Regions from separate parts of the Streptomyces sp. NPDC051569 genome, predicted to be linked through region 1. Evidence: riboswitches for the same ligand, from Rfam matches in the RefSeq annotation. Region 1 holds a riboswitch; the other holds the start of a gene.
The links. Region 1 has a riboswitch for glycine ahead of gcvT (glycine cleavage system aminomethyltransferase GcvT). Riboswitches for the same ligand answer to the same signal wherever they lie in the genome.
Positions count from the first base shown of each region.

Region 2: linked by a shared signal. The riboswitch ahead of gcvP (aminomethyl-transferring glycine dehydrogenase) and the one ahead of gcvT (glycine cleavage system aminomethyltransferase GcvT) in region 1 are both predicted to bind glycine.

Region 1 covers NZ_JBITDJ010000001.1:455,408-470,873, forward strand. Annotated here, with positions in the region: gene ACIBAE_RS01910 (TetR/AcrR family transcriptional regulator) at 1-114, shown strand, start outside; gene ACIBAE_RS01915 (MMPL family transporter) at 326-2,584, shown strand; gene ACIBAE_RS01920 (response regulator transcription factor) at 2,670-3,389, shown strand; partial or broken gene ACIBAE_RS01925 (IS5/IS1182 family transposase) at 3,350-3,497, shown strand; gene ACIBAE_RS01930 (tetratricopeptide repeat protein) at 3,499-4,035, opposite strand; gene ACIBAE_RS01935 (hypothetical protein) at 4,287-4,709, shown strand; gene ACIBAE_RS01940 (L-serine ammonia-lyase) at 4,927-6,309, opposite strand; gene glyA (serine hydroxymethyltransferase) at 6,461-7,729, opposite strand; gene gcvH (glycine cleavage system protein GcvH) at 7,763-8,140, opposite strand; gene gcvT (glycine cleavage system aminomethyltransferase GcvT) at 8,240-9,379, opposite strand; glycine riboswitch at 9,542-9,638, opposite strand; gene ACIBAE_RS01960 (AAA family ATPase) at 9,809-10,486, shown strand; gene ACIBAE_RS01965 (enhanced serine sensitivity protein SseB) at 10,536-11,276, shown strand; gene ACIBAE_RS01970 (enhanced serine sensitivity protein SseB C-terminal domain-containing protein) at 11,451-12,224, shown strand; gene ACIBAE_RS01975 (ABC transporter permease) at 12,707-13,708, shown strand; gene ACIBAE_RS01980 (ABC transporter substrate-binding protein) at 13,788-15,466, shown strand, end outside.
Region 2 covers NZ_JBITDJ010000015.1:2,803-18,268, reverse strand. Annotated here, with positions in the region: gene ACIBAE_RS20750 (PhzF family phenazine biosynthesis protein) at 1-192, shown strand, start outside; gene ACIBAE_RS20745 (CPBP family intramembrane glutamic endopeptidase) at 311-1,111, opposite strand; partial or broken gene ACIBAE_RS20740 (glutamate--cysteine ligase) at 1,381-2,883, opposite strand; gene ACIBAE_RS20735 (hypothetical protein) at 3,375-3,962, shown strand; gene ACIBAE_RS20730 (DUF5999 family protein) at 4,198-4,404, shown strand; gene gcvP (aminomethyl-transferring glycine dehydrogenase) at 4,531-7,416, opposite strand; glycine riboswitch at 7,597-7,694, opposite strand; gene ACIBAE_RS20720 (PRC-barrel domain-containing protein) at 7,808-8,206, shown strand; gene ACIBAE_RS20715 (DNA polymerase IV) at 8,101-9,591, opposite strand; gene ACIBAE_RS20710 (MerR family transcriptional regulator) at 9,664-10,233, opposite strand; gene ACIBAE_RS20705 (bifunctional nuclease family protein) at 10,415-10,888, opposite strand; gene ACIBAE_RS20700 (MerR family transcriptional regulator) at 10,942-11,682, opposite strand; gene ACIBAE_RS20695 (FHA domain-containing protein) at 11,700-12,473, opposite strand; gene ACIBAE_RS20690 (DUF881 domain-containing protein) at 12,694-13,476, opposite strand; gene ACIBAE_RS20685 (small basic family protein) at 13,482-13,814, opposite strand; gene ACIBAE_RS20680 (DUF881 domain-containing protein) at 13,811-14,743, opposite strand; gene ACIBAE_RS20675 (sugar phosphate nucleotidyltransferase) at 14,854-15,466, opposite strand, start outside.

The DNA.
Region 1 (15,466 bases):
CAGGAACTGCTCACCGGTGAATCGGCAAGCCTGCAGCTTGCCGAGGATGTCATTCACCACATCCTCATGCCGGCCCTCACCGCATCGGTCGGCAAAGAAGCCGACACCGTCTGACCAAGCCGACACCGTCTGAACCAGGAACCCGCGCCGGCGTCTGACGCCCCGTACAGCAGGGCTCTTTTCCCGCATGCCGGTACGGCGCCGGCCGTCCTCTGACCGCTGAGCGCCACATCCCTACTTCTCGTGTGCCCGGTCGGCCCCCTGGCCGCCCGTACGGCACCGCACGCCCCAAAACGTCCTTCCTCACCAGAGAGTGTGACTTTCCGTGGCAACTTTCCTGTACAGAGTGGGCCGTTGGGCCTTCAGACGCCGGCGTCTCGTCGTCCTGTCGTGGATCGCGGTACTGGCCGTCGTCGGGGTGGTCGGCTCCCAGAGCTCCGGCGCCGCGTCGACATCGATCTCCCTGCCCGGAACCGAGGCGCAGAAGGCGTTCGACCTGTTGGAGGACCGCTTCCCGGCCGCCAACGCGGAGAACGCCGGCGCACGCGTGGTGCTGCGTGCCCCCGGCGGTGACGACCTCACCAGTCCGGCGCACCGGGCCGATGTCGAAGGGGCTCTGAATCGGCTGCGGGCCTCCTCCGAGGAGGTCGCTTCGGTCAGCGACCCGTTCGCGACGAAGACCGTCAGCCGGGACGGCGCCACCGCCTACACGCAGATCACTTACAAGGCACTGCCCTCCGACCTCACCGACGACGACCACGACGGGCTGACCAAGGCCCTTGAGGACGCGCGTGAGAGCGGACTGACCGTCGAGGCCAGCGGTACCGCGCTACCGCCCGCCACCGAGGGATCCTCGGCCGAGGCCATCGGCATCGCGCTCGCCGCGGTCGTCCTGCTCATCACGTTCGGTTCGCTGGTGGCTGCCGGACTGCCCCTGCTGACCGCGCTGTTGGGAGTCGGGATCACCGTCATGGCGATCACCGCCCTCAGCGAACCGCTGAACCTCAACTCCAACACCTCGGCCCTGGCGATGATGCTGGGGATCGCGGTCGGCATCGACTACGCGCTCTTCATCGTCTCGCGCTACCGCTCCGAACGTGCTGAGGGCCGTACCGCCCAGGAGGCTGCCTCCCGGGCCAACGGCACCGCCGGCTCAGCCGTCGTCTTCGCCGGGCTGACGGTCGTGATCGCCCTGGCCGGACTCGCCGTCGTCAACATGCCGCTGCTCACGGTGATGGGCCTGGCCGCGGCCGGCGCCGTCGCCCTCGCCGTGGCCATCGCCGTCACCCTGGTGCCCGCGATGCTCGGCTTCGCCCCCGAACGGGTCCTGGGACGCGCCGCGAAGAAGGACAGCGCCCCGTCCACCACGAAGGAGAGCGACTCCGTCAAGGTGCCCGCGGCGCAGCGCTGGGCACGGTTCGTCCTGCGCCGCCCGCTGGCGGTACTGCTGCTGGGTGTCGTGGGCCTCGGTGTCATCGCGCTGCCGGCCACGAAGCTGGAGCTCGGGCTTCCCGGCGATGGCTCGCAGCCGACGTCGACCACGCAGCGCAAGGCGTACGACATGCTGGCCGAGTCCTTCGGCCCCGGCTTCAACGGCACCCTCATCGTCACCGTCGACGCCAAGGATCCCGACGCCGCGAACAAGGCCGCCGCGGCGCTCGGCGACCGCATCAAAACTCTCAGGAACGTCACCGCGGTCGCGCCGGCCGTGTACAACGAGCGGGGCGACACCGCGATCCTGAACGTGGTGCCCGGCAGCGGTCCGGAGGCGCCGGAGACCAAGGTCCTCGTCCACGACATCCGCGACGCGGCCGGCGAGGTCACCGAGGAGACCGGGGCGCGTGGCATGGTCACCGGTGCCACGGCGATGAGCATCGACGTCTCCGACAAGTTCCGTGCGGCGATCCTGCCCTACCTCGCCCTCGTGGTCGGCCTCGCCTTCCTCGTTCTCATCCTGGTCTTCCGGTCCATCCTCGTGCCCCTCAAGGCGGCCCTCGGTTTCCTGCTGTCGGTGCTGGCATCCCTGGGCGCGCTGGTCGCCGTCTTCCAGTGGGGCTGGTTCGGCTCCCTCCTCGGTGTCGAGCAGACCGGGCCGATCATGAGTCTCATGCCGATCCTCATGGTCGGGATCGTCTTCGGCCTCGCCATGGACTACCAGGTGTTCCTGGTGACCCGCATCCGCGAGGCACACGTCCACGGCGAAGAACCCCGACAGGCCATCGAATCCGGGCTGCGCCACAGCGGGCGCGTCGTCGCCGCGGCGGCGGTCATCATGATCGCCGTGTTCTCCGGCTTCATCGGCGCCCACGAAGCGATGATCAAGATGATCGGTTTCGGGCTCGCCATCGCGGTCCTCTTCGACGCCTTCGTCGTCCGCATGACGCTGGTGCCCGCAGCCCTGGCCCTGCTGGGCCACCGAGCCTGGACCCTGCCCGGGTGGATCGACCGCATCCTGCCTCACGTCGACGTGGAAGGTGAAAAGCTCATCGCCCCCGCCCCCGCGACTGCCCCGGCCGCCCCCGAAACCGTCTACGCCGGCGCCCTCACCGGCACCGCACATTCCGTCTCCGACGACCGCCCCTGAGCGAGCCTGCCCGCAGCGCGGCCGAGCCGCGCTGCGGGCCAGGTGTGCCGCCCAGACCTCACCCCGCCCGGCCGGAGGACGAACGATGCAGCGCGTACACCTCACAGGCGGCCCCGCTCTCGTCCTCGACGCCTACGCACACGTCATCGACGACTCCGCCGACCTCACCGTCCATGCCCAGACCCCCCAACTTGCCGATGCCCTGCCCCTCCTGCTGTCGGCGCGGTCCGACCTTCTTCTCATCCATACACGAGCACTGGCCGACGCCAAGCCGGCCACCACGCATCTCCACCTGCGCGAGGCCGCCGCTCAGACCCGGACCGCCGTCATCGGCCACCTTCCGTCCGCCTGCTTCGCGTCCTGCCTGAGCGCCGGAGTCACCGGAATCCTCGGTCCCGACCTCGACGTCGCACATTTCCTCGGCGCTCTCGGCCTCATCTGCCGAGGCGGCCTGGTCATCTCGCCCGCCCCCGTCCCAGCCGGCCCAGCCGTGGCAACCGCCCCCGTCCTGACGGTGCTTTCCCCACGTGAGCGCCAGATCCTCGGCCTGGCCGCTACCCACATCCACAACGACACCCTGGCCCACCTTCTCGGTCTGAGCCCCTTCACGATCAAGACCCACCTCAACCGCGTCATGCGCAAACTCGGTGCCACCAACCGCGCCCACCTCGTGACCATCGCCTACGAAAGCGGCCTCGTCACACCGGGGTCGGCCAACCACGCACACCACAGGTCCGGGACGCGGCACTCCTCCCCGGACCCCGTCACCGCCTGGCCCGCTGCTACGAACGTCGCACCCTGGTGATCAATGCCTTCTTCGACCTCGCCGACACCGTCATCACCGTCCGCGGCCTGATCCGACGCGGCCTGGACCACTCACCGCTGGGACGGCCGCCCACGGCGCCGCCGATGACTCAGTTCCCTCCTCGCCGCCGCTCCTCGTTCGTCCGCGGCACACCGTTGAGATCGTCGGCGTAGTGCTCGATCGCCCGCCGACAGTCCTGAATCCGGCGGTCACTGCTGGTGGCGGCCAGCGTCTTCAACAGCAGCCGCACCGCCTCGTGGTCCTCACCGACGTTGTACAGCGCCATGGCCAGGCAAGCCCGCAGCGCCGGGTCGTCGGGAAACTCATCGAGCCTGTGCCGCAGGGTCTGCACTGCCGCCCTGTAGGAGCCCAGGACCCGGTGAGTGCTCCCCAGCCCGAGGAAAGCCCCGTGACGATCCTCCGGAGACAGGCCCACGCCGCCCAGGGCCCGCTCATAGAACGGGACAGCTTCGCGCTCCAGGCCAAGAACATCGTGCACCCAGGCCGTCTGGTAGGCGATCTCGGTGTCGTCCAGATACTGCTCGGCCAGCTCCACCAGCTGTTCCCGGGCCTGCCCGGCCTGGCCCTGTTCCCGCAACCGCACCGCTCGCGCCAGCGCCGCGGCCTTCTCGCGATCATCGCTCATGCGGCCCTAAGGTGACGCACCGCACCCGATCGGGAAAGCACCCCCTATGCCCCATCAGCCGAACCCTTCCGCGCGAGCGCTAACGTGACACACCCTCCGCGGGCGCGCGGCTGTCGGCCTGCTAGCCCGGACGCCCTGAAGCGGATCTGGCCGGAGGGTTCAGAGGGACATCCCTGTGAGGGTCAGCCGGATTGAGGAAACCTATGTGCCGTACCAGGCGAAGCCGATCACTCTTCGCCCCTGTCCTTGCCGTGCTCCTCGTCGCCGGAGTGTCCGCCTGCGGAACGGAAGAAGATTATCCCGTCCCGACAGAAGGTCAGATCGTCGGCCACTGGAGCAATCCCGGAGGAGACTGGGTTGATTTCGAGAAGGACGGGACGGGGAGAATCTCCCCAGGTGCGCAGCTTCAGCTGAGCGAACTGATAGAGGAAGCCGACACCCAGGAGCGATGCGAGTTCTCCTGGGGTGTGGACACCGTGCCCGCAGGAGGCGAAAAGTGGGTTTCCCTCAGCTTTTCGGACCGGCAGTGCGGTTCCTCGGGGCCGGGCGAACTCGGTCTCTACTTCTACTATCTCGGGGGTTCCAAGAAATTGGCCCTGGCGCCGGTGGCGGAACTCCCGAAACCCGCAGAAATATATTCACCCTCGAAGGCGACTCCGAAGGCGGCTCCGTAGAGGATCGCCGGTGAACGGGCATCCGTAAGGTGCGGTACGGCTCCTCCGAGATTCTGGAGGGGCCGTACTGTCGCTGACCACGGGGGTGTCGGTCGCGGCGGGTCGCGCTTCGCCATGATCGCGCCGAGCGGGAACGGCAGGTCCCGAAGCCCGCACGGCTCCGGGACGGGCCGTCGTCCCTGGGGCAGAAGAGAAACCCCTGATCAGAGGCTCTCCCTCAGCACTCGATGATGTTCACCGCGAGCCCGCCGCGTGCCGTCTCCTTGTACTTCACGGACATGTCCGCGCCCGTCTCCTTCATGGTCTTGATGACCTTGTCCAGGGAGACCTTGTGGCTGCCGTCGCCGCGCAGCGCCATCCGGGCCGCCGTGACGGCCTTGACCGCCGCCATGCCGTTGCGCTCGATGCACGGGATCTGCACCAGGCCGCCGACCGGGTCGCAGGTCAGGCCGAGGTTGTGTTCCATGCCGATCTCGGCGGCGTTCTCGACCTGTTCGGCGCTGCCGCCCAGTACCTCGGCGAGCGCGCCCGCCGCCATGGAGCAGGCCGAGCCGACCTCGCCCTGGCAGCCGACCTCGGCGCCGGAGATGGAGGCGTTCTCCTTGAAGAGCATGCCGATGGCACCGGCGGAGAGGAGGTAGCGGACGACGCTGTCCTCCTTCTCCTGCTCGGTGGCGCCGCCGGACGCGAAGTTCATGTAGTAGTGCAGCACGGCGGGGATGATGCCCGCCGCGCCGTTGGTGGGCGCGGTGACGACGCGGCCGCCCGCCGCGTTCTCCTCGTTCACGGCCATGGCGTAGAGCGTGATCCACTCCATCGCGTGCGCCTGCGGGTCGCCCTCCGCGCGGAGCTGTCGGGCGGTGTGGGCGGCGCGGCGGCGGACCTTCAGGCCGCCGGGCAGGATGCCCTCGCGGGCCATTCCGCGCGCGACGCAGGCCTGCATGACCCGCCAGATCTCCAGCAGCCCGGCCCGGATCTCGTCCTCGGTGCGCCAGGCCTTCTCGTTCTCCAGCATCAGCGCGGAGATCGACAGGCCGGTCTCCCGGGACAGCCTCAGCAGTTCGTCGCCGGTGCGGAAGGGGTGCTTGAGCACGGTGTCGTCGAGCTTGATCCGGTCCTCGCCCACCGCGTCCTCGTCGACGACGAAGCCGCCGCCCACCGAGTAGTACGTCTTCTCCAGCAGCAGGCCGCCGTCGGCGTCGTACGCGAAGACCGTCATGCCGTTGGCGTGGTACGGCAGGGTCTTGCGGCGGTGCAGGACCAGGTCCTCGTCGGCGTCGAAGGCGATCTCGTGCACGCCCAGGAGGTTGAGCCGGCCGCTGGTGCGGATACGTTCCGCCTGATCGTCGGCGCTTTCCACGTCGACGGTGCGGGGGGAGTTGCCCTCCAGGCCGAGCAGGACGGCCTTGGGGGTCCCGTGCCCGTGGCCGGTCGCGCCGAGGGAGCCGTACAGCTCGGCCCGTATCGAGGCGGTGTGCACGATCAGACCGTCGTTCTTGAGGCGCCGGGCGAACATGCGGGCCGCGCGCATCGGGCCGACCGTATGGGAGCTGGACGGGCCGATGCCGATCGAGAACAGGTCGAAGACCGAGATGGCCACGGGGGTACTCCTCTGGTGGGTAGACGCCGTCGTCTGCCGGGGTGACGCAGATCAATGGTGACGTGGTGCGGGGCACCGCGCGCACGGTCCAGTGTGCGCGGTGCCCCGGGGTTTCAGCCGTTCCGTACGCGGGGGCGGTGGCCCCCGGCCGTTACAGAGCGGGGTAGAGCGGGTGCTTCGCGGCCAGCGCGGTGACCCGGCCGGCCAGTGCCTCGCGGTCGAACGACGGCTTGAGGGCCGCCGCGATGATCTCCGCGACCTCGGTGAAGTCCTCGGTCGTGAAGCCGCGGGTGGCGAGCGCCGGGGTGCCGATCCGCAGGCCCGAGGTGACCATCGGGGGGCGCGGGTCGTTCGGGACGGCGTTGCGGTTGACCGTGATGCCGATCCCGTGCAGCCGGTCCTCGGCCTGCTGGCCGTCCAGCTCGGAGTCGCGCAGGTCGACGAGGACCAGGTGGACGTCCGTACCACCGGAGAGGACGGATACGCCCACCTCGGTGACGTCGGGCTGGACGAGCCGCTCGGCGAGGATCCGGGCGCCGTCCAGGGTGCGCTGCTGGCGCTCCTTGAACTCGTCCGTGGCCGCCACCTTGAAGGAGACCGCCTTGCCCGCGATGACGTGCTCCAGCGGACCACCCTGCTGGCCCGGGAAGACCGCGGAGTTGATCTTCTTCGCCAGCTCCTGGGTGGAGAGGATCACCCCGCCGCGCGGGCCGCCGAGGGTCTTGTGCGTGGTCGTCGTGACGACGTGCGCGTGCGGCACCGGGTTGGGGTGCAGGCCCGCGGCGACCAGACCGGCGAAGTGCGCCATGTCGACCATGAGGTACGCGCCGACCTCGTCGGCGATCCGGCGGAAGGCGGCGAAGTCCAGCTGGCGGGGGTACGCCGACCAGCCGGCCACGATCAGCTTCGGACGGGACTCCTTGGCGAGGCGCTCGACCTCGGTCATGTCGACCTGGCCGGTCGTCTCGTCGACGTGGTAGGCGACCACGTCGTAGAGCTTGCCGGAGAAGTTGATCTTCATGCCGTGGGTCAGGTGCCCGCCGTGGGCGAGGTTCAGACCCATGATCGTGTCGCCGGGGGAGAGCAGGGCGAACATCGCCGCCGCGTTCGCCTGGGCGCCCGAGTGCGGCTGCACGTTCGCGTGCTCGGCGCCGAACAGCGCCTTGACGCGGTCGATGGCGATCTGCTCGATCACATCGACGTGCTCGCAGCCGCCGTAGTAGCGGCGGCCGGGGTAACCCTCGGCGTACTTGTTGGTGAGGACGGAGCCCTGGGCCTCCATGACCGCGACCGGAGCGAAGTTCTCCGAGGCGATCATTTCGAGGGTGGACTGCTGGCGGTGGAGCTCGGCGTCGACGGCCGCGGCGACATCCGGGTCGAGCTCGTGGAGAGAGGCGTTCAGAAGCGACTTCGAAGACATCACAGTCCCTGGGGGTCTCGGTGCCGGAGCACGTCAGTTGCCGGAGAACTCGGTGTACTCGTCGGCGGTGAGCAGGTCCTTCGGCTCCTCCGTGACGCGTACCTTGAACAGCCAGCCGCCCTGGAAGGGAGCGGAATTCACCAGCGACGGGTCGTCCACCACGTCCTGGTTCGTCTCGGTGACCTCACCGGTCACCGGGGCGTAGAGATCGCTGACGGACTTGGTCGACTCCAGCTCACCGCAGGTCTCGCCCGCGGTCACCGTGTCGCCGACCTCCGGGAGCTGGACGTACACGACGTCACCGAGGGCGTTCGCCGCGTGCTCGGTGATCCCGACTGTCGACACGCCCTCCTCGGCGGCCGTCAGCCACTCGTGCTCCTTGCTGTAGCGCAGCTGCTGGGGGTTGCTCATGACCTGAATTCTCCTGTACGCGGGGGAGTGCTGAGGAACGGATGTCTTACGGACCGAGACGGCTCCGGGCGCCGGGGGGACACCGGGACCGCTACGGGATCACTTCTGACGCTTGTAGAAGGGCAGCGCCACGACCTGGTACGGCTCGTGACTGCCCCGGATGTCGACGCCGACGCCCGCGGTGCCGGGCTCGGCGTGCGAGGCGTCCACATAGGCCATGGCGATCGGCTTGCCCAGGGTCGGGGACGGCGCACCCGAGGTGATCTCGCCGACGAGCGCGTCGCCGGCCACGACCTGGTATCCGGCGCGCGGGACCCGGCGGCCCTCGGCGATCAGGCCGACCAGCTTGCGCGGCGGGGCGGACGCGGCACGCTCGGCGGCGGCCTCCAGGGCCGTACGCCCGACGAAGTCGCCGCCGTTCGTCGTCTTCTCGAACTTCACGACCCGGCCGAGGCCCGCGTCGAACGGGGTCAGGCCGGTGGACAGCTCGTTCCCGTACAGCGGCATGCCCGCCTCCAGGCGCAGCGTGTCGCGGCAGGACAGGCCGCAGGGCACCAGGCCGACGCCCTCGCCGGCCTCGGTCAGCGCCTGCCAGAGCCGCTCGGCGTACCGCGGCTCGACGAACAGCTCGAAGCCGTCCTCACCGGTGTAGCCGGTACGGGCGATCAGCGCCGGGACACCCGCGACGGTGCCGGGCAGGCCCGCGTAGTACTTGAGGCCGTCCAGGTCGGCGTCGGTCAGCGACTTCAGGATGCCGGGGGACTCGGGGCCCTGGACGGCGAGCAGCGCGTACGCGTCACGGTCGTCGCGCACCTCGGCGTCGAAGCCGGCCGCGCGGGCGGTCAGCGCGTCCAGCACGATCTGGGCGTTGGAGGCGTTGGCGACGACCATGTACTCGTCCTCGCCGAGGCGGTAGACGATCAGGTCGTCGAGGATCCCGCCGTCCTCCTGGCAGATCATGGTGTAGCGGGCGCGGCCCACGGCGACGGCGCCGATGTTGCCGACCAGCGCGTAGTCGAGGAGCTGGGCGGCCGCCGGGCCCGTGACGGTGATCTCACCCATGTGCGAGAGGTCGAAGAGACCGGCCCGGGTGCGGACGGCGTTGTGCTCGTCGCGCTCGCTGCCGTAGCGCAGCGGCATGTCCCAGCCCGCGAAGTCGGTCATGGTCGCGCCCAGGGCGCGGTGCACGGCGTCGAGCGCGGTGAGGCGGGGGGTGCTGCTGGGGGGGACAGGGCTCATCGGTGTGGCTCCCAGGGCATGACGGGCGAGGACGGTCCTCCCCATCTGTCATCGGAACCTGAGAGGTTCACCATGACCGTCCGCGCGTACTGCTCGGAACGGGCGGTCATGACTTGCACCTTGGGTGGAGCCGCAGAAGCGCGGCCCGCTTTTCAGATCTGCCTCATCCGCGCGGTACGGGGCCTGAGAGATTCAAGGGAGGACTTGCTCCTTCGGCGCCCGGTCCACCAGGTGGCCGGGACTCTCCCGCGCGGATTCAAACGGCCGGTATGCAGTTGGCGCGGCCATCATCGCACGCATCGGGCCGGAGTGGGACGACCGGCCCCGACACGCCCATCCGGGTGAAAAGCTTGTGTCCCATTACCATTTCTTTACACTTCATGGGCAGGGAACGTGGGCCAGATGGACTGAGCTGACAGGGGGACGGCCATGACGTCGCACGGGTCCGGCGCGTGTGTGACCACGATGGGGGCGCCCGCGCGAGCGCGGGTCAGGCGGATCCGCGAAGCGGTGACGGAGCCCGTCACCGCCGTCCGCGACCTGCGGGGCCTGGCAGGCCGGGGGCCCTGGGGGCTGGTCTTCGCCGCGGGGGACGTGGTGGTCGTGTCAGGACTGCCCGGCAGCGGCAAGTCCACCCTGATCCGGCGGGCCACCGAGGGCGGCGGGATCGACTCGCAGGACGCCCGGGACCGCTGGGAACGGCGGCTCCCGGCCCGGCTGCCGTACGGGGCCTACCGCCCGCTCGTCCGGCTCGCCCACTACACCGGGCTCTGGCGCGCGCTGCGCTCCGGGGCGAGTGTCGTCGTCCACGACTGCGGCAGCCAGGCCTGGGTGCGCCGCTGGCTGGCCCGCGAAGCCCGCCGGCGCGGCCGCCGACTCCATCTCCTGCTCCTCGACGTCACCCCCGAGGCCGCCCGCGCCGGGCAGCGCGAGCGCGGCCGGGGCGTCTCCGGCCACGCCTTCGCCCGGCACCGCCGCGCGGTCCGCCACCTCCTGACCACCGCCACCGGTGGCCTCCCGCCCGGCTGCTCCTCGGCCGTCCTGCTGGACCGGGACGCGGCGGGAGCGCTGGACCGGATCACGTTCCCGGCGGCCCCTGGGGAGTGAGCCGGGCTCGGCGTTAGGGTGCTGCGGCGGGGACGTGGAGGGGAAGACTGTGAACACAGCATGGCCGGGCAACGAGCTCGAAGAGGTACTGGCCGCCTCGGTCGGCAACGACGCGGCGGGCGGGCGCCTGGTGGAGGTGCTCGGGCGCAGCCAGGTCTGGGTGCCGCTGCCGGCCGGCGGCGGGCCCGACAGCGCCGACCTCGATCTGCCGACGACGGAGATCGAGGGCGCCCCGTACGTGCCGGTGTTCAGCTCCGAGCAGCAGTTCCTGCAGTGCGTCGGCGGCCATATGTCCTTCACCGTCGCCCCGGCCCGTGACTTCGCGCGAGGCCTGCCCCCGCAGCTCGGCATCGTGGTCAACCCCGGTGGTGTGGTCGGGATGCCGCTGCCGCCGCCCGCCGTCGCCGAGCTGTGCCGGGCGGGCCGCACACCGCTCGACGGGCCGGCCGCCGGCGGACGGGTCAGGCTCTTCGAGCCGGACTGGCAGGAGGACCCGGTCGACTTCCTCGCCGCCGCCGCTGCTGAGTTCGAGGCCGCCGGAGTCGTACTCTCCGCCCGGCGCGCGCTCGCCAGCGTGGAGGGCGAGGCGCCGGCGCTCTTCATAGGCGTCCAGCTCTCCTCCTGGGAGCCCGGGGACCGCAACGCCCCGCTGGACGCCCTCGGCCGTGCGCTGGGCCGGGTCCAGGTGGGCCGGCCGGTCAATCTCGTTCTGCTGGACGTCGCCCAGGACCCGGTCGGCGACTGGCTGCTGGCGAAGGTGCGTCCGTTCTATCAGCGTGGGTACGTATAGCCGCCTATGCGGTAGGCACGCCCGGCGTCAAGTCTGTGTCGGTGCCCCCGCCTAAGCTGGTTTGATGACGGATGTGTGAGGGCCGACGGCGGGGGCGCCGTACCCGTGTCCCCGGAGGGTGCGGGACACCGGGGGAGTTGGCCGAATGGCGGATCGAAGAGGGGTGGACCCGGAGTGAGCGCGTCAGGCACCGCGGCGGCCGGGCAGGTCGAGCACCTGCTGGGCCAGGTGACGCCAGGACGGTACGACGCGTACGAGGCGCTCCTGCGGGCCCTCGCCGACGGCGGCGTCTGGATGCTGCTCTGGCAGGGCCAGGCCGGCTCGCCGGACGCCCAGTACGGCAACATGGAGGTCGAGGGCCTCGGTTACGCCCCCTGCGTCACCTCCGCCCAGGAGCTGGCGGTCAGCGGCTGGACCCGCGCGCATGAAGTGGTCACGGGACACGACATCGCCCGCGCCCTCTACCCCGACCGCTGGGGGATCTGGCTCAACCCGCACGCGCCCGGCGGCGGCATCGGCATCCCCTGGCTCGATCTGCGCCGCATCGCCACCGGCCTCGACCGGATGCCGGCGGGCCCGCTGCGGCTGTCCGACCCGGCCATCGCGCTCCCGCAGTTCTACGCCCAGCTCACCCAGAACGCGCACCGCACCCCCGCCGTCCGCTCGCTGCGGCGCGCCTGGGTGCAGCCGGCGCTGGGCGCCCCGTATCTGGCGATCGGCCTCGATCTCTACGACACCGGCGCGGCCTCCGTCGACTCCGTACGCGCGATGATGCGCCAGTCGATCGCCGCGGTCCCGGACGGGCTGCCGGTCTCCACGGTCGCGATGTCCGACGACTACGACCCGGTGACGATGTGGCTGCGGGCCAACTCCCGCCCGTTCTACGACCGGGAGGCCCACGCGGCCCCGGCCCCGGCGTCCGGCTACGGCTACCCCCGGCCGTACTGAGCCCGACGGCCCGTGACGTACCTCTGTCGGGTGTCGCTGTCTCCGGCGGCTGCCTCCCGCCGTGGTTGATCGGCCGTCAGATATCTGGCGGAATGCCGCATGGCGTCGTGCGGACGCGCGTAGAGTCGCCGGGACGCGGCGATGCGGGCCTGATATGCCGATTCCGTGCGAGAGATGGTGGATTGGGGCCTCTCATCGCCCCCGTCCTCAAATGACATACGTCCGCACACTGTTACCCGTAGTCCGGATAACGGAACACCTCTAGGAGCATCACGGTTGCGCATCCTTTCCCCGTCAGGGGTGGCGGGTGATCGCGACGGGCATGGAGACTCCCGGCATATGCATGGCCTTTCGGGCCTGTGTGCGAGTGGCCCGCCCCGCGTGACGGGAGACAGTGCGCTGCTCGCTCTGCTGATGAGAACGGGCCGCTGAAGCGGCAAGTGCGGGCCGGTCACCGCCGGTTGAGAGGGGTTCTTGCCACGATGACGGCACCATTGCACGAGCCGACCACGGAAACGGCCCCCAGCGCGACGGAAGAAGTCGCCGCTGTTCAGGGCAAGTCGGTCCAGGGGCGGTCTCTCGGGCGCATCGCCTGGGACCGCTTGAAGCGGGACAGACTGGCCCTCGCCGGCGGAGCCGTCGTGCTCGTGCTGATCGTGATCGCGCTGCTGGCGCCACTGATCGCGCACCTGGCCGGGCAGTCGCCCGACGAATACCACGAAGACCTGATCGACCCGCTCTTCTCCACCCCCCTCGGCTCCCTGGGCGGCGTCAGTGGAGAGCACTGGTTCGGGGTCGAGCCCGTCAGCGGCCGGGACCTGTTCGCCCGGATCGTCTACGGTGCGCAGGTCTCGCTGCTCGTCGGCTTCCTGTCCGCCCTCGTCGCGGTCGTCTTCGGTACCGTGCTGGGCGTCCTGGCCGGCTACTTCGGCGGCTGGCTGGACGCGCTCATCAGCCGCGTGATGGACATGCTTCTCGCCTTCCCGCAGCTGCTGTTCATCATCGCCCTGGTCTCGGTCATGCCGAACCGGATGTTCGGACTGTCCGGTACGGGCGTCCGCCTCGTGGTGATGATCCTGGTCATCGGATTCTTCGGCTGGCCGTACGTCGGCCGGGTGGTGCGCGGCCAGACGCTCTCCCTGCGGGAACGGGAGTACGTGGAGGCGGCCCGGAGCCTGGGCGCCGGGCAGACGTACATCCTGTTCAAGGAGCTGCTGCCCAACATCGTCGCGCCGATCATCGTGTACACGACGATGATGATTCCCACCAACATCCTGACCGAGGCGGCTCTCAGCTTCCTGGGTGTGGGCGTCAAGCCGCCCACCGCCTCCTGGGGGCAGATGCTCTCCTCCGCGGTGAACTTCTACGACTCGGACCCGATGTACATGCTGATCCCGGGTCTGGCCATCTTCATCACCGTGCTCTCCTTCAATCTCCTCGGCGACGGCGTGCGTGACGCGCTCGACCCGAAGGGCTCGCGCTAAACCCGCCGTACAGCTGCACCCGCGCCACTTCAGGGCCCGTTCCTCACAGGGCCGCTACTCACACGGAGGATCCGAGATCGTGACTACCCAACGCACCACAGGGCGGCGCAAGCAGGCCATGGCCGCTGCTGCCGTGGTCGCTGCACTGCTGACCACAGCGGCGTGCGGCGGCGGTGATGGCGCAAGCAAGGACAGCAAGAGCGCGGGCGCCGGCTTCGACGCGGCCAACAACAAGGTCGCCAACGCCTCGGCGAAGAAGGGCGGCACGCTGAAGTACGCGGGCGCCCAGGACGCCGACTCGTGGGACCCCACCCGCGGGTACTACGGGTTCGTGTGGAACTTCATGCGCTACTACACCCGTCAGCTGGTCACCAGCAAGACGGAGCCGGGCAAGACGGGCGCCGAGCTCACCCCCGACCTCGCCTCCGACCGCGCGAAGGTCTCGGCCGACGGCAAGACCTACACGTACACCCTGCGTGACGGCGTCAGCTGGGAAGACGGCAAGGCCATCACGTCCCAGGACGTCAAGTACGGCATCGAGCGTCAGTGGGCCCAGGACGTCCTCTCGGGCGGTCCGGTCTACCTGAGGGACATCCTCGACCCCGAGGGCGCGTACAAGGGGCCTTACAAGGACACCTCCAAGGAGGGTCTGAAGGCCATCGAGACGCCGGACGAGAAGACCATCATCTTCCACCTGCCCACCGCGAACAGTGACTTCGAGGACATCCTCGCGCTCACCTCGTCCTCGCCGGTGCGCCAGGACAAGGACACCAAGTCCAAGTACGGCCTGCTCCCCTTCTCCGCCGGCCCGTACAAGTTCGAGTCGTACTCGCCGAACAAGTCCCTGGTGCTCGTCCGCAACGAGAACTGGAAGCAGGCCTCGGACCCGGTCCGCAAGGCGCTCCCGGACAAGATCACGGTGAACCTGTTCACCAACGCCAACGACATGGACAACCGTCTGATCGCGGGCGACTACGACCTGGACCTCAACCAGACGGGTCTCTCCCCCCAGGGCCGTAACAAGGCCCTCAAGGAGCACAAGGAGAACCTGGACAACCCGGTCTCCGGCTACGTCCGGTACGCGGTCTTCCCGCAGATCGTGAAGCCGTTCGACAACGAGCACTGCCGCAAGGCCGTCATCTACGGTGCCGACCACAAGTCGATCCAGACCGCGCGCGGTGGCCCGCTCGCGGGTGGCGACATCGGCACCAACATGCTGCCGCCGGCGGTTCCGGGCTCCGAGGGCCAGAAGTACGACCCGTACGGTCTCGCCACCAACGACGGTGCGGCGAACATCGCCAAGGCCAAGGAAGAGCTCAAGGCCTGCGGTCAGCCGAACGGCTTCAAGACCACCATCGCGGTGCGTAACAACAAGCCGGTCGAGGTCGCGTCCGCCGAGTCGCTCCAGGCGTCGCTGAAGAAGGTCGGCATCCAGGTCGACATCGACCAGTTCGACGGCTCGCAGACCGGCGGCATCATCGGTAACCCCACGGTCGTCAAGCAGAAGAACTACGGCATCATCATCATGGGCTGGGGCCCGGACTTCCCCTCGGTGCAGGGCTACGGCCTGCCGCTCTGGGGCAGCAAGTACATCCTTGACAGCGGAAACAACAACTTCGCGATGATCAAGGACCCCAAGATCGACGCCAACTTCGCGAAGTTCTCCGTCGAGCTGGACGCGGCGAAGAAGGAAACGATCGCCACGGAGATCAACCACCAGGTCATGGAGGGCGCGTACTACCTGCCCTTCACCTTCGA
Region 2 (15,466 bases), on a different contig from region 1:
GACCCGGTGACCGGCAGCGCGCACACCGCGCTCGCCCCGTTCTGGTCCGGGAAGCTGGGCCGTACCGAGCTGACCGGCCTCCAGGGCTCCGCCCGCACCGGCCTCGTCCGCACCTCGCTGCGCGGCGACCGGACCCTGCTCACCGGGCGTGCCGTGACGGTCCTCGACGGCGAGCTGCTCAGCTCACCGTGACAGGTGACAGGTGACAGGGCGGCGACACCCGCGCCGTGACATGAGCCGGGAGCCGGGGCACGAGCCGGGTCACCGCCGTAGCCGCCCTACAGAAAGCCAGGACACCGCCGTAGCCGCCCTACAGCGTGGGCAGCCAGTCGACCTTGCCCGCGAGCAGCGCGTATCCGACGAACGCCCCGATGTCGAGCAGCGCGTGCGCCACCACCAGCGGGCCGACCCGTCCCCACCGCCGGTACAGCAGCACGAAGACCACGCCCATCACCATGTTGCCGAGAAAGCCACCGATCCCCTGGTACAGGTGGTACGAGCCGCGCAGCAGCGCGCTCGCCACCAGGGCTGCCATCGGTGTCCAGCCCAGCTGTCCGAGCCTGCGGAGCAGATAGCCGACGACGATGACCTCCTCCAGCACGGAGTTCTGGATCGCCGACAGGATCAGCACCGGAAATTTCCACCACACGTCGGGCAGTGATTCCGGCACCACGGTGAGATTGAATCCGACCGACTGCACCACCAGATAGAACGCGAGTCCGGCGCTGCCGATCCCGGCCGCCACCAGCGTTCCGCGGCCCAGGTCCGGCCAGGGCCGCCGGCCGTCGAAGCCGAGGGCCCGCAGCCCGCTGCCCTCGCGCAGCAGGAGGTGCGCCACCAGGGCGACCGGGACCAGGGCGGTGCTGATCCCGAACAGCTGCCAGGCGAGGTCGAGCCACGGCCGCCCGGGGGCCGCCGACGCGTTGAGCGTGGCCGCCTGGTCGTTCAGCGCCCCGGGCTTGGTCAGCGAACCGACAAAACTGATCAGCGCCGATACCCCACTCGCGCCCAGCGAGAGCGCCAGCACGAGCACCGTCTCGGACCGGAAGGTCCTCCGCGAGATGGTCTCACCGGGAAAAGGACCGGTCACCCGCCCTGCCTCCGCCTGCACGCCTGCCTCCGGTCGGGTCATCACGCCTCATGCCTGGCGACAGGCGGGCGAACGCCATGAAGGATCACAGCTTGCCCGACGCGGCTGTGCGCGGCGCGGGCAGGGCCGGTTCGCCGCGCCGCGCACCGTTACGCCGTGCCGCCGTGACCGGGTCCGCCGGCGGACCGCCCGGAACCACCTCCGAACGGTCCGGCCCCAGCGCCGAACGGGCCGGAACCGCCCCCGGACGGCCCGAAACCGCCTCCGGACTGCCCGGAACCGCCCCCGGACGGCCCGGGGAACCCGACCGGCCAGGTGTGCACGGGATCTCCCTGGTGCATCAGTTCGCTGTAGCGCCGGGTGGTGGCCGCGAGCGCCGCGTCCCGGTCCAGCCCGGCTTCCAGCGCCCGGTAGTACGTGTCCACCTGCCAGGATGCCCCGTTCGTCCGCCGTTTGCACCGCTCCTCGATCACACCGAGGTAGAAGTCGCGGTCGGCGGGCTCGACACCCCACGCGTCGAGACCGGCCGCGGCGAGCGGCAGCAGTTCGTCACGTACGAGCTTGACCACCGGCACCGTGGTGATCCCGGCGGCCCGTCCCGGGCGCGGCCACCGCAGCTCGGCGTCGATGCCATGCCGGCAGGCGGTGTCGAAGTTCTCGGCGGCGTCGGCGAAGGGCAGCCTGCTCCACACCGGACGGGCGTCCTCGGCGAGCGCGCGTACCAGGCCGTAGTAGAAGGCGGCGTTGGCGATCACGTCGGTGACCGTGGGGCCCGCCGGCAGGACCCGGTTCTCCACCCGCAGATGCGGTACGCCGTCGGCGACCTCGTACACCGGCCGGTTCCAGCGGTAGATCGTGCCGTTGTGCAGCACCAGTTCCTGGAGATCCGGTACGCCGCCACGGTCCAGTACCCGCAGCGGTTCCTCGTCGTCGCAGATGGGCAGGAGCGGCGGGAAGTAGCGCAGATTCTCCTCGAACAGGTCGTACGCGGAGTCGATCCAGCGCTCACCGAACCAGGTCCGGGGGCGCACCCCCTGTGCTTTCAGCTCGGGCGGCCGGGTGTCGGTGGCCTGCTCGAAGAGCGGAGGCCGGGATTCCCGCCACAGCTCCCGGCCGAACAGGAACGGCGCGTTGGCACCGAGTGCCACCTGTACCGAGGCCATCGCCTGGGCCGCGTTCCACACATCGGCGAAGCGGTCCGGCGTGACCTGGAGATGCAGTTGCACGGAGGTGCACGCGGCCTCCGGGGTGATCGACGACGACGTACATGTCAGCCGCTCCACCCCCTCGATGTCCAGAGTGAAATCCTCCCCCCTGGCGGCGACCATCTGGTCGTTGAGCAGTGTGTAGCGGTCGACGTCGGAAAGATTCGCGGAGACCACGTCATGCTGGCCGAGCGTCGGAAGAATTCCGATCATCACGATGCCCGCATCGACCTCGCACGCTTTGCGGTGCGCATATCCGAGGCCGGTACGCAGTTCCTCCGCGAGCTGGTCGAGAACCCGTCCGCCCAGCCGGTGCGGGGCGATGTTCACTTCCAGGTTGAACATTCCAAGTTCGGTCTGGAAATCACCACTCGCGATGCGCTTCAGCACCTCCGCATTCATCATGCGGGGCATCCCGTCGGAGCCCGCCAAATTCAGCTCGATCTCCAGGCCCATCAGATTCTTGGGCCTGTCGAACCTCTCCTCCGCCAGGAGCCGCTCCAGCACCACCAGGCACTGTTGCATCTTCCTGCGGTATTTCTGCCGGTCGGACAGGTCGGAACCGCCCGCCTCAACCTTCTCCCCCATCGAAGTGTCCCTCCTCGAGTGGGCAGCCAGCGGCTCCGGCCGCTCGCTTCACGATCGATAATGCCCAGACTCGCTGATCCGTAACGTCCCACGGGCACCTGACGGCCGGTAGAGTGCCTCCGAAACAGTCGTGGGGCACATTCCTCGGGCATGGTGTGGCGATCCGCGACCACCGCTCGACGGGCAGTGAAAAACGCCGACGACTTTCGGCCGTCCCTGTCGGACGAATCACCCCAGGCCAGAGGTTCCGCGTTCGCCGCACATCAGCGAAAACGCCACGGAAGATGGACCGGATTCGGCCTTGTACGCAATATCCGTGACAGCTAGCGGAAACATGCCGTGAACACGTGTCGTATAACCTTTGCGTACGAGGCAGAGAGTCGGCGAGCCCTGAGGCCCACCTCTGACCCCGCACGCTGACAGTGACGTCCGCACCCGTCCCAGCACCACCTCAAGCATCACCCTGTCTCCTGAGTGAGAGGCAACCCACCATGCCGCTGCATGTTCCCCCGGCCCCCGCGCCCGCCCTGCGCAGCGTTCTCGCGGCACTCGGTTCCCCCACGGCCGTGCGCGATGCCCGTACCCCCGCTCTGCAGTCCGTCCAGGGACCGCTGAGCCCCGAGCTCCCTCTTCCCGTCCATGTGCTGGACCAGGTCGATCCGGCCGGCAACACACCGCGGACCAGGCTGGTCGGATGGCGTTTCCTGATCCGCAGCGGCGACCGCGCCGTGGCCGCGGCCGACACGATGCTGACCGCGGACGGCTGGACCTTCTCGCGTTTCTTCGAAGGCCCTTACCTGACCGCCACGGAGCGCGCCCTGCGCCAGGCGGAGACCCTGGGAATTTCCTACCAGCCACGCCTGCTGTCGGTTCCTGAGCTGTACATGCTCATGCTCTGGCTGCACGAGGACACGGAGGCCGACGCCTCGGCCGGCTCACCCGCGCCGGCCGATGTCCTGGTGCCCCTCGCACCGGCCCCACCGGGCATCGCGGCGCACCGTCCGCACCGGGCCACCGAGTTGCTGCCGGTGATCGGTCTGCGCCTCGCGCCGGCACCCCTGCTGCGCACACCGGCCTGAGCGGTCCCGCGCCGGTCCGTCCCGGCGAACCCCCGCCCGCCCCGCGGCCCCTGTGGTCGCGGGGCGCCTCGCGGCGCATCCAGGAAGCGCTGCCCCGAAATGCCTGCGGATCGGCGTCAGCACGGCGAGACTGGGCCCCTGTCCGGTCTGAGGTCCGGACCACACAGATACGGGGGCTGCCATGACGGCGTCGAGCCGCGGGACACCGACCACGACACAGCGAAAGAACCCACCCATGTGCCTGCATCAGCCAGCCTGCCCGACGGCCGACTCGGCCGACCGCGACGCCGCACGACTGATGGCACACCACCCGGAGCAGGGCTGGAGTCTGCTGTGCAACGGTGTCCTGGTCTTCGAGGACACCGGTGAGCTGCTGCCCGACGGGAAGATCATCGCCCCGCACCGGCCGCCACGGACCGACCAGGTGGCGACAGCGGCCTGACACGGGCGCTCCGACATGACGAAGGGCCGGCCCGGAGACTCTCCTCCGAACCGGCCCCGACATGCGTTCCGCCCTACCTACCGGCGGGGCACCATGTCATCACTCGTCATGTCACCGCTCGTCATGTCAGTGGTCGTACGCGTCCAGCGGCGGGCAGGAGCAGACCAGGTTGCGGTCGCCGAACGCGCCGTCGATACGGCGGACCGGCGGCCAGTACTTGTCCGCGGCCGAGACACCGGCCGGGAAGACCGCCTCGGCGCGGCTGTACGGGTGCTCCCACTCCCCGCCCAGCGCGGCCGCGGTGTGCGGGGCGTTGGCCAGCGGGTTGTCGTCGGCGGGCCACTCGCCCGCTCCGACCTTCTCGATCTCCGCCCGAATCGCGATCATCGTCTCGATGAAGCGGTCGATCTCGTTGAGATCCTCGCTCTCGGTGGGCTCGATCATCAGCGTGCCCGCCACCGGGAAGGACATCGTCGGTGCGTGGAAGCCGTAGTCGATCAGTCGCTTGGCGATGTCGTCCACGGTGACGCCGGTGGCCTTCGTCAGCGGGCGCAGGTCCACGATGCACTCGTGGGCCACCAGCCCGTTCGGGCCGCTGTAGAGGACCGGGTAGTGCGGCTCCAGGCGCTTGGCGATGTAGTTGGCGGCGAGCACGGCGACCTGCGTCGCGCGCTTGAGACCCTCGCCGCCCATCAGCCGGACGTACGCCCAGGAGATCGGCAGGATGCCGGCCGAGCCCCACGGCGCCGCCGAGATCGGGCCGACGCCTGTCTCCGGGCCCGCCGACGGCTGGAGCGGGTGGTTGGGCAGGTACGGGGCGAGGTGGGCCCGTACGCCGACCGGACCGACACCGGGGCCGCCGCCACCGTGCGGGATGCAGAAGGTCTTGTGCAGGTTGAGGTGCGACACGTCCGAGCCGAACTTGCCGGGCTTGGCGAGCCCCACCAGCGCGTTGAGGTTCGCGCCGTCCACGTAGACCTGGCCGCCCGCGTCGTGCACGGCCGCGCAGATGTCACTGATGTGCTCCTCGAACACACCGTGCGTGGAGGGGTAGGTGACCATCAGGACGGCCAGTTCCTCGCCGTACTGCTCGATCTTGGCGTGCAGGTCCTCGACGTCGACGTCGCCGTCCTCGCGGGTCTTGACGACAACGACCTTCATGCCGGCCATGACCGCGCTCGCGGCGTTCGTGCCGTGCGCGGAGGACGGGATGAGACAGACCGTGCGGCCCGTGTCGCCGTTGGCCCGGTGATAGGCGCGAACGGCCAGCAGGCCGGCCAGCTCGCCCTGCGAACCGGCGTTGGGCTGAAGGGACACCGCGTCGTAGCCGGTGACCTCGGCCAGCCGCTCCTCCAGCTCACGGATCAGCGTCAGATAGCCCTGCGCCTGCGCGGCCGGGGCGAAGGGGTGCATCGCGCCGAACTCGGGCCAGGTGATGGACTCCATCTCGGTGGTCGCGTTCAGCTTCATGGTGCAGGAACCGAGCGGGATCATGCCGCGGTCCAGCGCGTAGTCACGGTCGGCGAGCTTGCGCAGGTAGCGCAGCATCGCGGTCTCGGAACGGTGCTGGTGGAAGACCGGGTGCGTCAGATACTCGTCGGCGCGCAGCAGGCCCTCGGGCAGCGCGTCGCCGGTGACCGCGTCCAGCGCCTCGATGTCGGCCTCGACACCGAAGGCGGCCCATACGGCCGCCAGCTGCGCGCGCCCGGTGGTCTCGTCACAGGCGAGGGAGACATGGTCGGCGTCGACGAGGTGGAGATTGACACCCTCCTCGCGGGCGGCGGCGACCACCTCGGCGGCCCGGCCCGGGGCCCGTACCGTCAGCGTGTCGAAGTACCCGCCGTGCACGATCTCCAGACCGCCGGCGCGCAGCCCCTCGGCGAGCAGCGTCGCGTACCGGTGGGTGCGCCGGGCGATGCCCCGCAGCCCGTCCGGGCCGTGGTAGACGGCGTACATCCCGGCCATGACGGCGAGCAGCACCTGCGCGGTGCAGATGTTGCTGGTGGCCTTCTCGCGGCGGATGTGCTGCTCGCGGGTCTGCAGCGCCAGCCGGTACGCCTTGTTCCCGTCGGCGTCGACGGAGACCCCGACGAGGCGGCCCGGGAGGCTGCGGGCGAACTTCTCCCGTACGGCCATGAAGCCGGCGTGCGGTCCGCCGAAGCCCATGGGGACACCGAAGCGCTGGGTGGTACCGACCGCGATGTCGGCGCCCAGCTCGCCGGGAGAGGTCAGGAGGGTAAGCGCCAGCAGGTCGGCGGCGACGGTGACGATCGCGCCGAGCCCGTGCGCCTGCTCGACGACGGCCCTGATGTCGCGGACGGCTCCCGAGGCGCCGGGGTACTGGATCAGCACACCGAAGACACCGCGCTCGGCCACCTCGGCCGGGATGCCCTCGCTCAGGTCGGCGACGACGACCTCGACACCGGTCGGCTCGGCCCGGGTCCGGATCACGGCGATGGTCTGCGGCAGGGAGTCGGCGTCGACCAGGAAGACACCGTTCTTCACCTTGCCGACGCGGCGGGACATCGCCATGGCCTCCGCGGCGGCGGTGCCCTCGTCCAGCAGGGAGGCGCCCGAGGTCGGCAGGCCCGTGAGGTCGGCGACGACGGTCTGGAAGTTGAGCAGCGCCTCCAGCCGGCCCTGGGAGATCTCCGGCTGGTACGGCGTGTACGCCGTGTACCAGGCCGGGTTCTCCATGACGTTGCGGAGGATCACCGGCGGCGTGAAGGTGCCGTAGTAGCCGAGTCCGATCATCGGCGCGAGCACCTGGTTGCGGTCCGCGAGGGAGCGCAGTTCGGCCAGCACCTCGGCCTCGGTACGGGCACCGGGAAGACGCAGCGCCTCGGCGCTCTTGATGACGTCGGGTACCGCGGCGGCGGTGAGCTCGTCGAGGGAGCCGTAGCCGACCTGCGCGAGCATCTTCGCCTGCGCCCCGGCGTCGGGCCCGATGTGGCGCTGCTCGAAGGGGGTGCCTCGCTCCAGCTGTGCGAGCGGAATGCGGTTGGCGGTCATTGCGGAGGCCTCCTGGGTCTGGCGCGACCTGCGAGGGGCACCAACGGCGCGGGTGCCCGGACGGCCTCCCCCTCTGTCATCTCGACCTGAGAGCTTCACCGGCCCGCCGTGAGGCGGCCCGGCTTTCACCGTCGGTGAGAGCGGATGCCGTCCGACACACGCTCTGCTTTCCAGAGTGACCTCGTCCGTGCGGTACGGGGGCCTGAGAGATTCCGGGGAGGATTTGCTCCTTCGGCGCCTCCGGTGATCTCACCGGAGGACTCTCCCGCACGGGATCAGCAGCCGTTAGCCAGCCTACCAGCGAGGATCCGGGACGCGGCTTCGAGTGGCCGATGGAACAAATCTGCACTTTTGTAGTAATAACGAGCAGCTGCGACCAGTTGGAGGGAACGTGGAGACCGATATCGATCCGCGCAGCCTGATCGGCCGCAAGGCGTTCGACCGTGACGGCCACAAGCTCGGCACGGTGGACGAGGTGTATCTCGACGACGCGACCGGAATCCCGGAGTGGGCGGCCGTCCGCACCGGGCTCTTCAGCCGCGACGCCTTCGTCCCCCTCGCGCCGAGCACGCTGGTGGACGACACCCTGCGGGTCCCCTTCGAACGCGCGCTGATCAAGGACGCCCCCGACTTCGGCGTCGGCCGGCATCTCTCCCCCGAGCAGGAGCTCCAGCTCTACCACCACTACGGACTCAGTCTTCCGGCGCCCGAGCCGGCGGAGCGGCCCTCTTCCGTGTCCGACCCGGACTCCACGCGCGACTTCGGACGGCTGGCCGGGCACGACGACTGACCCGCCGCAGCCACCAGGGGCAGCGGCTCGGAGAGTTCCAGCTCGGGATCGTCGACCCAGAACGTCCGCACCCGCCCCGGCGCGGACCCCGGCTCCTCGAACCGCACGGTGACCCTCCGCAGCCCGCTGCCCTGCACCCAGCCCGCCCCGAACTCGGCATGGCGCACGTCGTGTCCGGCCGGGAACCGCCGCTCGGCGGGCGCCTCGTCCGCCTCCACCGCGGCCCCGGCCACCGGCGTCCCCTCCCGCCCGGCCCCGGCCGGCTCGTCATCTACCGGCGCGGACGGCTCCGGAGGCGGTGCGGGCGTCCGGGCCGCGGCCTGCGCGAAAAGATCCTCCTGCGTGAAGTCCGCGAGGCCCGTCACGCCGACCCCCAGCAGCCGTACGCCGCCCGTGGTCTCCACGGCCTCCAGCAGCCGCCCGGCCGCCTCCCGCACCACCGCGGGGTCGTCCGTGGGCCCGCGCAGCGTCTCCGAGCGGGTCAGCGTCGAGAAGTCGTACCGCCGCACCTTGAGTACGACGGTCCGCCCCGAGCGCCCGGCCGCCCGCAGCCGGGCGACGCACCGGTCGGCCAGCCGCTCCACCTCGCTCCGCACCCGCGCCCGGTCGTGCAGGTCGACATCGAAGGTGTCCTCGACCGACACGGATTTGGCGTCGCGCTCGGAGACCACCGGCCGGTCGTCGAGCCCCCGGGCCATCCGGTACAGCGAGGCGCCGTGCGCCTTCCCCAGCAGCCGTACGAGCTCGTCCTCGCCCGCTTCCGCCAGCTCCGCCACCGTGGTCATGCCGGACCGCCGCAGATGCTCCCCGGTCGCGGGTCCCACGCCGGGCAGTGTCCGTACGGTCAGGGGCCCCAGCAGCTCGCGCTCCGTGCCGGGCTCGATCACGACCAGCCCGTCGGGCTTGGCCCGCTCCGAACCGATCTTCGCCAGCATCTTGGAGCCGGCCAGCCCCACCGACCCCGTGAGTCCGGTGACGGCCAGGATGTCCCGGCGCAGCCGCTCCCCGGCCGCCCGTGCGGAGGACGTGTCGTGCGCCGAGCCGCCCGCCTCCAGGTCCACGAAGGCCTCGTCCAGGCTCAGCGGCTCCACCAGCGGGGAGAGCCGGCCCAACAGCTCCATCACCTGGTCGCTGATCGCCCGGTACACGGTGAAACGCGGGACCAGATAGGCGGCGTTCGGGGCGAGGCGTCTGGCCTGCCCCATCGGCATCGCGGAATGCACTCCGAAGCGTCTCGCCTCGTAGGAAGCGGTCGAGACCACCCCGCGCGGCCCCAGGCCGCCCACGACCACCGGTTTTCCGCGCAGACTCGGCTTCGCCGCCTGCTCGGCGGCGGCGAAGAAGGCATCCATGTCGAGATGCAGGATCGTCGGAGCGGATCTCACACCACCGATGCTGCCTCACGCCACTGACAATCGGCTCCAGGCCCGGGCCGGATCCCTGCCGCGCGGGAAGGTTCAGACGGCCCTGTCCCGGCGCCGCCGCGCCAACTCGTCCGCGGGATTGTTCCCGATCAACGTCTCGCCGGTGTCGATCCGCTCCCCGTGCAGCTGCGACAGCGCGGCTTCGACATCCCGCCACACCACGCCCACCGCGATCCCGAAGATGCCCTGGCCGCCCTGGAGCAGGCTCACGACCTCGTCGGGGGAGGAGCACTCGTAGACCGTCGCCCCGTCGCTCATGAGCGTCACCCGCTCAAGATCCGGGAAACCGCCGGCCCGCAGATGCTGGACGGCCGCCCTGATGTTCTGCAGCGCGACACCGGTGTCCAGGAAACGCTTCACGATCTTGAGGACGACGACGTCCCGGAAGCTGTACAGCCGCTGGGTGCCCGACCCGTACGCCGGACGTACGCTCGGCTCCACGAGCCCCGTACGCGCCCAGTAGTCCAACTGGCGGTACGTGATGCCCGCCGCCGCGCAGGCCGTGGGCCCCCGGTACCCGACGGTCTCGGCAACCGGGTCCGTCGCACTCCTGTGAAGCGGATACGGACCGCCCGCCGCCGTACCGTCGCCGCTGCTTCTCACGCCGACCCTCCGTGTCCTTGACCTGCCCTGTCGAAGGTAGGCAGTCACCCGGGGTGCGTCAACGATCGCCACACTCGCCACGCCGAGTGATAATCACCCTGAGTGTGGTTTCCCGTGTCCCGTTCCGGGGAAGGGCTGCTCGAATGCGCTGACAGAACCCGGCGCAGCGCTCACCGGCCACTCACTGGCTGTTGGTCCCGAAGTCCTCCGGGGAGATCTGGTCGAGGAACTCGCGGAACTTCTCCACCTCGTCCTCCTGCTCGTCCGGGATGGCGATACCGGCGTCGTCCAGCACCCCGTCACTGCCGTAGATCGGCGTTCCCGTGCGCAGTGCGAGCGCTATGGCGTCGGACGGCCTGGCGCTCACCTCGACCCCGCTGGCGAAGACCAGCTCCGCGTAGAAGACCCCTTCGCGGAGGTCCGTGATGCGGACTTCGGTGAGTTCCTGGCCCACCGCCTCAAGGACATCCTTGAAGAGGTCATGTGTCAGCGGACGGGCCGGGGCCAAGCCCTGCTGGGCGAAGGCGATAGCGGTCGCCTCCCCCGGTCCGATCCAGATGGGGAGGTACCGGTCGCCTCCCACTTCACGCAGGAGAACGATCGGTTGGTTGGAGGGCATTTCCACCCGGACACCCACAACGTCGAGCTCGTTCACACAGCAACCCTAGGACGTGCCGGGACGGTTTGGGTAGTCGGACTCCTCCAAGGTCAGTGCTGATGGACCCCGAGAGCCGTCCTGAGCAGCGCGGCGTGCAGCCGCACGGAGAGCCCGGCCAGCTCCTTCGCGGTGGCCTCCGCATGGGCTCTGGTCTGCGGATTACGGTGCCGGCGCAGGGGGGCCACCACCTGTTCGACCAGTCCGGCCTCACGTTCGGCCGCCGATTTCATCACGCGGAGATGCCGGGGCTCCAAACCAAATTTCCCGAGATCCGCGACAAGCTTCGCCACGATGACGGATTCGGCGTCGTACCCGCCGTCCGGCATCGGAGTGATGAGCCCGTACGACTCCCACTCGTCGAGCCGGCTCTCGGCGACCTCGGCGGCCGCCAGGAGCTCCTCGCGGCCGATCCGCGCCGCGGTCGGCGCTTCTTCCGGCCCGGCCTCCCAGGCGCCCTCCAGGCGCTCCCGCTGCGCGCTCGGGAGCGGGACCCGCTCACCACGGCCGAGGGCGTCCAGATGCTCCCTGATGACTTTCAGCGGAAGATAGTGGTCACGTTGTATCCGCAGCACCTGAGCCAGCCGCTCGACGTCCTCCGGACTGAATTTCCGGTACCCGGACGGGGTTCGGCGCGGCTCGACCAGGCCCTCCGCCTCCAGAAAACGGATCTTGGAGATGGTGACCTCGGGAAACTCGTCCCGCAGCCGGGCCAGCACCGCGCCGATACTGACCAGCGGGTCGCCCGCGGGGGCGGTGCCGTGACCGGCACCGCCCGTCGGTGTTCGCAGCATGGACCTTCCCTGACGGGTCACACGCCCCGCTGGCTCCCGTAGAAGACCAGCCGGTACTTACCGATCTGGACCTCGTCGCCGTTCGCCACCGGGACCGAGTCGATCCGCTCCCGATTGACGTACGTGCCGTTCAGGCTGCCCACGTCCGAGACGGTGAAGTGGCCGTCCGCTCCCCTGCGGAACTCCACATGGCTGCGGGAGACGGTCACGTCGTCCAGGAAGATATCGCTCTGCGGATGACGGCCGGCCGTGGTCAGCTCGCCGTCCAGCAGGAAGCGGCTGCCCGAGTTGGGACCGCGCCGCACCACCAGGAGCGCGGAGCCCAGCGGCAGCGCGTCCACGGCGGCCTGCGCCTCCGGGGAGAGCGAGGGGAGCGACGTCTGGCCGGTCACTTCGGAGTCGTACGCCTCAAGACCCGAGATCGAGATCGTCGAGGTCGTCTCGGAGGGCCGCTCAGCGGGCACCCCGGCACGCAGCGGTGCCCCGCAGTTGGAACAGAACCGGCTCGCCTCGGCGTTCCGGTGCCCACACCTCGCACAGACCGGCAAGGCCGACCCGCCACCCGCGGTGGACGGTTCACCGAAACCTATGCCGCCGGGGCCCGCGGGCGCGGCGGAGGACGTACCCCGGGCGCCCGGAGCCTCAGCGCCTTCGCCACCGACCTGGTCACGGAAGAGCGGCCGCTCGCCGCTCGGCTCCTCGCTGTGGCCCTGGCGCGATGCGCGATGGCGCGCGGAGCTGCCGCCGTCCTCGCGTGCGCTCTTGCCGAACAACTTCGCAAACAACTTCACGGGCGATTCCCCTTGACCGAAACAGACCCGCCCGTGGGGCAGGACGAACGCTGAATGAACACACCTGCCGACCCGGACATCTTGACAACGTCCTTGTCCCCTCGACAGTTTCCACCACACACCACGCTGTTCGTGCGCCGACCCCCCGCAACCTCATGCCCGCCTCCGGCAGCCACCATGCGCAGCCGCCCCACGACGCCAGTGCCCCAGCACAGCGGCACTACGACGACCGAGCGTAGTCAGGCCGCTCCGCCGGTCGCAAGGCATCCACAATGATCTTCTCAGCTCGCGTCACCGTGGCGGTGGCCTGCTCCTTGTCGAGTGTCTGCACCACCCCGCCCGGGATGTTCAGCGCCGGCTCCAGATCCTGCGGTTTCCCGATGACCTTGAAGCTGTAAGGCGCCTGGACCGCCTTGCCGTCCACCTGGATGTCGCCGCCGGTCCCCGAGAAGTAGGTATCCGCGATCACCCGGACATTGTTGACCTGGATGGCCTCCGCGCCCGCCGCCCGCAGCTCCTGGACCGTGTCGAGCAGCATGTCCGGCTCGACCATGCGGTTCGGGTCGCTGATCGTCAGCGTGATGCCGGGCCCCTGAGCCGCGACCGTGCCGGCCAGGATGCCCAGCTGCTCCTCTTTCTCCATCGTCTGCTTGCGAGCTTCCTCGGCCTGGTCCGAGCTGGTCTCCAGCTCGGACCGCTGGGCGTCGAGACGCTGCTTCTCGTCCTCCAGCCGCTGGGTGCGGTTGTCGAGTTCGTCGAGGATCCGCACCAGGTCCTCCTGGCGGGCGCCGCGCAGCGCGTTGTCGTCGTTGTTCGACCTCACCTGGATGGCGAGCCCGAGACCCAGGACGAACAGCAGCACGGCGACGATGAGTTGGGCCCGCGTCACCCGTGGCGGCCACAACCCCGCGGCCAGCCGCTGGCGGCCGGTGAGCCGGTTCGGCTCAGGGCCCCGGGGGGTGCTCGTGGGGTTCTGGTCGCCGGGGGTGTCTCCGTCGCTCATCGCCGTCACGCCCGGAACACGTGCCGGCGGATCGCGGCAGCGTTGGAGAAGATCCGGATACCGAACACGACGACCACTCCGGTGGACAACTGGGCACCCACGCCCAGCTTGTCGCCCAGGAAGACGATGAGCGCGGCCACCACGACGTTCGACAGGAACGAGACGACGAACACCTTGTCGACGAAGATCCCGTCGAGCATGGCCCGCAGTCCGCCGAAGACCGCGTCGAGAGCCGCCACGACGGCGATGGGCAGATAGGGCTCGACCATCGCGGGCACCTCGGGCCGGACCAACAGTCCGACCACGACTCCCACGACGAGGCCCAGTACGGCGATCACGATGTGCCCTTCCCGGCGTCGGCCGCGTCCTGCCCGTCGCCCTTGCCGGCGCCGGCGGTCCTCGGCTCTGCTGTACGTACGATCAGGCTCGGCGCGGCAGGCAGACGCAGCCGCTCCTGATCGGAGATGCTGCTGCGGATGCCGAAGTTCTCCTGCAGGGAATGCAGGTACTGGCCGTCGGCGCTGTCCTGGAACGTGGCGCTCAGCTTCTTCCCGTCCCCCACGGCGAGGACGGTGTACGGCGGCACCAGCGGCCTGTTGTCGACCAGTATGGCGTCGCCCGCGGCACGGATCGCCGAGAGCGAGGTCAGCCGCTGGTCATTGATGGCGATGGCTTCCGCGCCCGACTCCCACAGGCCGTTGACGACCCGCTGCATGTCCCGGTCGCGCACCCGGCCCGTATCGGAGAAGCCACTGCTCTCCCGCGGGCCGCCGCCACCGCTCGACTCGGTGTCCTTGGCGTCGTCGACGACGAGCTTCACTCCCGGCCCGTCCACGGCCGTGGCACCGGAGAGGAGGGCGACCAGTTCGCCCTGGTCACCACCGTGCGTACGCAGGGCGGCACGCTGACGGGCGACGACCTCGCCACGGGTTTTGTCGACCGTACGCTCCAGGGCGTCCGCCGCGGAGGTCTCCGAGTTGATCCGGTCGATGAGCTCTTCGCGTTCTTTCGCCACGATGGGCGCCGCGATCCGTGCCTGGGCCGCACCGACCGTGACCACCAGGGCCGCCAGTACGAGCCCCGCGGCGAGAAAGAGCTTCGCCCGGAGGGTGCGCGGCCGTCCGCCCTCCTCGGCGTCCCTGCGGGCCGCCGCCTCCGCGTATCCCTCGTCGAGGCCGTGGTTCATCACGTTGTTCAGCAGCGACATCGAGGCGTCGGGGCGCGCGGGCGGAGAGGCGGTGCTCCGAATGGGGGGCGGCTGCGACATGCCGCACATCGTCGCACGTCGCGACCGCTACCGCCGAATGGCCCCACCGCTGTGCGGGGCCGCGTCCGAGGAAGCGGTCCCGCACACCGGTGGGGCCTCATGGTCCTGCCCTAGTGACCTGCGCCGTCCACCACGGACGACCACTCGTCGAGCAGAGCCTGGGCCGACGCGTCGTCGGGGCCCTCCGCCCACAAATGGGTGACGGCCTCGGACGGGTCGGGCAGCACCATCACCCAGCGGCCGTCGGCCTCCACCACCCGCACGCCGTCCGTCGTGTCCACCTGCCGGTCGCCGGCGGCCTCGACAACGCTCCGCATCACCAGCCCCTTGACGGCCCAGGGGGTCGCCAGGTCCCGCCGCAGCACATGGGCTCGCGGTATACGGGCGTCGATCTGACTCAGCGTGAGCTGTGTCCGTGCCACCAGACCGAGCAGCCGCACAAAGGCCGCCGTACCGTCGAGGACACTGCTGAACTCCGGCACGATGAAGGCTCCACGGCCGTCACCACCGAAGATCGTGGTCTCCTCGCGGCCCACCCGGGTCAGATCGTCAGGTGACGTGGTCGTCCACTCCACCTGCGTCCCGTGGTACGCCGCTACCTGCTCGGCGATCCTGGTGGTCGTCACGGGCAGCGCCACCCGCCCGCTGCGCCGCTCGGCCGCGACCAGGTCCAGCAGCACCAGCAGGGCCCGGTCGTCCTCGACGATCCGCCCCCGCTCGTCG